Regions from separate parts of the Cytobacillus sp. MT66 genome, predicted to be linked through region 2. Evidence: predicted binding sites of a transcription regulator. Region 2 holds the regulator's gene; the other holds the start of a gene.
What was found. The regulator Rex, encoded in region 2, represses fermentation and respiration genes when NADH is low (regulators of the CRP and FNR family bind a similar motif). The targets are predictions, from matches to a motif close to TTGTGAAATATTTCACAA.
Positions count from the first base shown of each region.

Region 1: the regulator Rex is predicted to act here: its motif matches at 1,496-1,513, upstream of AC1Q59_RS05285 (nitrate reductase subunit alpha).

Region 1 is NZ_JBXAFB010000002.1:396,701-399,855, forward strand. Features, by position in the region: gene AC1Q59_RS05285 (nitrate reductase subunit alpha) at 1-1,405, opposite strand, end outside; gene AC1Q59_RS05290 (Crp/Fnr family transcriptional regulator) at 1,634-2,332, opposite strand; gene AC1Q59_RS05295 (nitrate/nitrite transporter) at 2,582-3,155, shown strand, end outside.
Region 2 is NZ_JBXAFB010000030.1:5,241-8,395, forward strand. Features, by position in the region: gene AC1Q59_RS24300 (ABC-F family ATP-binding cassette domain-containing protein) at 1-68, opposite strand, end outside; gene moaC (cyclic pyranopterin monophosphate synthase MoaC) at 251-739, shown strand; gene AC1Q59_RS24310 (redox-sensing transcriptional repressor Rex) at 772-1,425, shown strand; gene AC1Q59_RS24315 (DUF4305 domain-containing protein) at 1,451-1,654, opposite strand; gene AC1Q59_RS24320 (CPBP family intramembrane glutamic endopeptidase) at 1,651-2,379, opposite strand; gene groES (co-chaperone GroES) at 2,672-2,956, shown strand; gene groL (chaperonin GroEL) at 3,049-3,155, shown strand, end outside.

The DNA of each region.
Region 1 (3,155 bases), on a different contig from region 2:
TTAAGTCATAAACAGTTGCCGTGTAAAAAATTTCTCCATCAAGCTCTACCTTCTTCATAGGAACACTTCGGGTGAGCACACGATTGCCTTCGTGAGAGAAATACGGGATTTTGACAGACACAATCTCGTCTTCAATTCCTTTAAAGGAAAGTCTAGGATCAATATTTTCACCTGTTTCCTCATCGAATGGCTTTAAATTCCATTTAGCTTTGTCTTCCCATCTTGAACCCATTGTTCCATGCGGGATTACCAATTTTTTGTTCAGGTCGTTATAAAGGACTGGCTTAAATTCGCCATGATTTACTGCCTTGCCAAGATCTTTAGCATTGAGGAAGCGGTCAGGAATAAATTCATCTCCGTCCTTTTTCAAAGTGACCACAAATGGGAAATCTGTATATTGTTTTGAATAATTGATAAAGTAGTCATGCTGCTTTTCTTCATAAAATTCCTTTAAAATAACGTGGCCCATGGCCATCGCAAGTGCACCGTCAGCACCCTGGCGAACTTTCATCCAGTCATCCGAGAATTTAGTTGATTCTGCATAGTCGGGGCTGACTGAGACAACCTTAGTTCCTCTGTAGCGAACCTCTGCCAAAAAGTGAGCATCAGGCGTCCGTGTTTGCGGGACATTGGAACCCCATGTCATGATATAGCCTGAATTAAACCAGTCACTGCTCTCAGGCACATCTGTCTGATCACCCCAGATCTGCGGGGAAGCAGGAGGGAGGTCAGCATACCAGTCATAGAAGCTGAGCATTGGACCGCCAATTAAGGACATAAAGCGTGAGCCAGAGGCATAGCTAAGCATTGACATCGCTGGAATTGGTGTAAAACCGACATTTCGGTCAGGTCCATATTTAATAACCGTGTAAAGAATAGATGCAGAAACAAGCTTCAGCACCTCATCCCAATCGGCGCGAACTAATCCGCCTTTACCGCGGGCCTGTTTGTAGGATTTTGCCTTTCCTGGATTTTCCACAATACTTTTCCAGGCCTCCAGCGGGTTATCATTTACCTTTAAAGCCTCGCGCCACATATTAAGTAATATCCCGCGTACATATGGGTATTTAACGCGAAGCGGGCTGTAAATGTACCATGAAAAGCTCGCACCTCGCGGGCATCCCCTTGGCTCAAAGTCAGGCATATCGGGGCCTGTTGATGGATAATCAAGCTGCTGGCCTTCCCAGGTGACAATGCCGTCCTTCACGTAAATATTCCAGCTGCAGGAACCAGTGCAGTTGACCCCATGGGTGGAGCGGACAACCTTATCATGCTGCCATCTGCTTCGGTACGCATGTTCCCAATCACGATTTTCATGTGTTGTTTGACTATGGTTATTGGATTGTTTTTCAATAGGAGTAAAGTATTTAAAGCGATTGTATAAAGGCGAATGTTTTTTCTTCACAGTATTCTCTCCTTTGCCATTCGAATAAATTTCATCGAATGTAATGGTCATTGCTTTAGTCTCACTGTAGCAACAGGGTTGATTGACCTACAGTGAAGTACTTCACATTCAGTTTTAATGTCACAAAATAGACAAAAATATTTTTGTAGAAAAATAAAAAAGCCGGCTATTACTGGCCAGCTTAATGAGGGTAGGATTTTTTATTATTTTCTTCCGGGAGATCGGTCTCTATTCGATGCTGCAATACACAACTGGGCAATTTTCACAGCCAATTTCGTCTCTTAAATACTGCAGACAATGGACCGTAATTTTGCCTTTTTTAATAGAAATGATGTTTTTACGTTTTAATTCGTTTAGCAGGCGGTTGGTGCTCTCTCTGGAGGTTCCGCAAAAGTTTCCAAGCTCCTGGTTGGTGAGAGGGAGGTCAATTAATATCCCGTCGTCTTTCTTGACCCCATAGCTGTTAGTCATTCTAATCAGGGTAGAGTAGAGGGCGCCTTTTTTTCCGTTAAGCATTAGGTCTCGAAACTTTGTTTGCGTCTTGCGGAAATGGTCGCTCATCCATTTCATAAATTCATAGGCCAATGCGCTGTTTTGAAAGATTTGTTTTTCAATCGCATCTTTTCTTATGACAGCGATTTCTCCCTCTTCTATGACAAGGGCACTGAGAAGGTATTTAGGGCTGCTTGTGAATAATGTTAATTCCCCGCATATATCATTTTCTCCGACGATTCTTAAAGTCAGTTCCCTGCCGTCAGAACTAATTTTGCTGATCTGAACCTTGCCCGATAAGACTAAATATAATTCGTCTGCATCTTCACCTTCCTGAAAAAGGTAGTCGCCTTTTTCAGCATTGATCATCCGTTCTTTAATCCGAAGCAGCTCAGTTATTTGAATCGATTGAGTAGCTTTCATTGCATTAGGCATTTAAATCACACCTTTACCTTTTATCGAGCTTTTATATGTTTCTATTTTATCATATGCAGGCTTGTTTTCCCCCGAAACGAACTGTGAAGGTTTTATGACAAAGAAAAAAGATGTGAATTTCTTCACATCTTCAACCATAGAAAATTTCTTACGATGCAATCAAATAGAAATATATTTCACTTTAAAATGGCTCAATGAATGATGTTCATTGAAAATGACAACTAAAGGGAACGAAAGGAGAAGATTGTTGTGAAATTAAAGACATGGCAATTACCTCTTCAAACAATTAGTCTAATTGCCTGTTTCATGGTGTGGGTGATTTTGTCAGCGTTAATGCCTTTTATTAAGGAGGATATTACCCTTAGCGCGAATCAGTTAACTTTTATCATTGCCATCCCAGTGGTACTTGGATCTCTGCTGAGAATTCCAATTGGTTACTGGACGAATCGCTTTGGGGCAAGAAGAATGTTTTTTATTAGCTTTTTACTGTTACTCTTCCCAATTTATTATATTAGCATAGCAAATACTTTCACGGATTTATTAATTGGCGGACTGTTTCTAGGTTTGAGCGGTGCTATTTTTTCAGTAGGAGTAACGTCGCTGCCGAAGTATTTTCCAAAAGAACGGCATGGTTTTGTCAATGGAATTTATGGTGTTGGCAATATTGGCACCGCCATTACTACTTTTGCTGCCCCAGTGGCTGCAACACAATTGGGATGGCAAACGACTGTTCAGCTGTTCCTTATCCTTATGTTTGCTTTTGCGGTTATTAATTTTATTTTTGGCGACAGACAGGAGTCCAAGGTCAATACGCCGTTAATGG
Region 2 (3,155 bases):
TTTATATTCGATAAAATGGTATCAGCACCAAAGTTTTTTTCTAGCTGATTAACCTGCAGTAGAATCATTTCTTTCACCTCTATACTCTAGAAATAGTGTAACCTATTCGAATTAGGCGGGCAACAAAGGAAGCATAGTTAAAGACATTCGTATCTTGAAAACTGGGTGCGGAAAATTGTGAAAATTACCACAAGAAATACACAGCTTAAAAAAAATAGTGTATGATTTGAATGTGAGGTGTTTATTTAAAATGGCAGATTTCACTCATTTTAATCAAGAGGGCAGGGCGAAAATGGTAGATGTAAGCGATAAGCCTGAGACAGCCCGGACAGCAATTGCACGATCAAGCATTACAGTTAGCAATGAAATATATGAAAAAATAACTGCTAATAAAATGAAAAAAGGCGATGTCCTGGCCGTTGCACAGGTAGCTGGAATCATGGCAGCCAAAAAAACATGGGATATTGTCCCGATGTGCCATCCAATTTCTTTAACCGGAGTGGATATATCCTTTGCATGGAAAGAGGAAAAAGAACAGTACATATTATTAATCGATGCATCTGTAAAAACCAAGGGCAATACCGGTGTTGAAATGGAAGCGCTAACGGCTGCATCTGTCTGCGCATTAACAGTCTATGATATGTGCAAAGCTATCGATAAAGGAATGGTAATAGGGGAAACTTATTTAGTAGAAAAAACAGGCGGAAAAAACGGAGATTTCAAAAGAGAATCCATTTAACATTTTATTATTTAAGAAAGGGAGGGACATCAATGCCGAATGAATCAATGAAAATACCGCAGGCAACTGCAAAACGGCTCCCTTTATACTACAGATTTATAAAGAATTTACACTCCTCGGGCAAACAAAGGGTTTCATCTGCGGAGTTAAGCGAAGCTGTTAAAGTGGATTCTGCAACTATTCGAAGGGACTTTTCCTATTTTGGGGCTTTAGGGAAAAAGGGCTATGGATATAATGTCAATTATTTATTGAACTTTTTTCGGAAAACCCTGGATCAGGATGAGCTCACAAAAGTTGCCCTTATTGGGGTAGGGAATTTAGGAACCGCGTTCCTCAACTATAATTTTCTCAAAAATAACAATACGAAAATTGAAGTAGCCTTTGATGTGGATGCAGGCAAAATTGGCACAAAGATTGGAGAGGTTCCTGTTTTTCATATGGACAATCTCGAAAAAGTTCTCAGAGAGCAGCAGATCCGGGTCGCCATTTTGACTGTTCCGGCCCCTGCAGCGCAGGCCATTGCCGATCGGCTTGTTCATAGTGATGTGAAAGGGATCTTGAACTTTACTCCAGCAAGATTAAACCTTCCTTCAACCATCAGAATTCACCATATTGACTTAGCTGTAGAGCTGCAATCGCTCATCTACTTCTTGAAGAATTATCCGATTGATACGGAAGAGGATTAAAAAAATGAGCCAAAATTGAAGTGGCTCATTTTTTGTTCTGTGCTTTCTTAAATTTAAAATGAAAAGCAATCATCCTCAGACCGCTTCCTAAATCGAAGGTTGCAATAAGAATGAGGAAGTAAGTGAAAATCCCCCATGTTTGTTCCCTTTGAACATTTTCTATGGCAATGGATGTGAAAAGAATTCCGAGAATAATGTAAACGATCCCAGAAAACAAGGACCCCCTCATAATAAACCTCCAATAATGGCTTGCATTTTTTCCATTTGCTGCAGCCAATTTTCAATACTTTCCTGATTAAGCTGCAGGATTGCGACTAAGGTATTCATCGAAACATGGGCAAAGATCGGAACGATAATCCGCTTTGTTCTTACATATAGAAAGGCAAAGGTAAAGCCCATGGCTGAATATAACAGGACGTGTTCAGGCTCTGCATGTGCCAATGCAAAAATAACTGAACTTATTAGTGCCGATAAAATAAAATTAAGCCTCTGATGCAGGGCGCCAAAGATAATTTTTCGAAAAACGATTTCCTCAAGAATTGGCCCAATAATGGAACTTATCAGGATGACAAATGGAAAAGCTTCTATCAGACGCATAATGCTTTGCGTATTTTCTGAGCCCATTTCTATTCCGATAAGTCTTTCGATATTTGCGGCAAATGACTGGGCAAATAAGGCGAGAAAGACACCGCCAATCGCCCATGCAGCAGCAGTAATTGGTGAGGATGCACTCCTCATCGGATTATTTTTCATTTCTTTTCGCAAAAGCGCAAGGGTGATGATAAGCGTGATTGTAAAGCTGATCATAATCCAGGCTGCTACAGCAAATATCTCTATGTCCTCGGGGGGCTTCCCAAACAAAGAAGCCGCGAATACAACAAGGGGCACACCGGCAATGCTTGAGAATTGCATGACAATATAAGCAATAAGAATGAACCAATATTCCTTTTTCAATCTATTGTCTCCTTAAATTTGCTGATTCATAATGATACCTTTCCATTTTACTAATAAAGAGGAGCTTTTTTCAAATTGTAGGTGTTTTTAACAGCAGGAATAAGGATAAACTATTTGAGGTGCTAAGGTTCAGTGATCAGAACTTATATGATGATGATTTTTTTTGCAAAAAATAAAGCTTCTCTCTTGCAAATAGATTTGAAATTCATTAATATAATAATTGTGTTAGCACTCATCAGAGGAGAGTGCTAATAAATAAAATTTACATATTTTATTGAGGAGGTAGTTTCACTTGTTAAAGCCACTAGGTGATCGAATTATTATCGAGCTTGTTGAAACAGAAGAAAAAACTGCAAGCGGTATTGTGTTGCCGGATACTGCAAAGGAAAAGCCTCAAGAAGGCAGAGTTGTTGCTGTAGGAACTGGCCGTGTTCTTGATAATGGCGAACGTGTTGCACTTGAAGTTGCCCAAGGCGATCGTATTATCTTCTCAAAGTATGCCGGTACTGAAGTGAAGTATGAAGGCAAAGAATATTTAATTCTGCGTGAAAATGATATTCTTGCTATTGTCGGCTAATAGCTTACAAGTTAATATCCTATCTGTTAATAAATAGCGATGAATGTATTTAGAAGATAAATTTCTTACTATTTTTGAGGAGGTTTTTACAAATGGCTAAAGACATTAAATTTAGTGAAGATGCCCGCCGCGCGATGCTTCGCGGTGTTGATGCTCTAGCGGATGCAGTAAAAGTAACTCTTGGACCTAAAGGACGCAA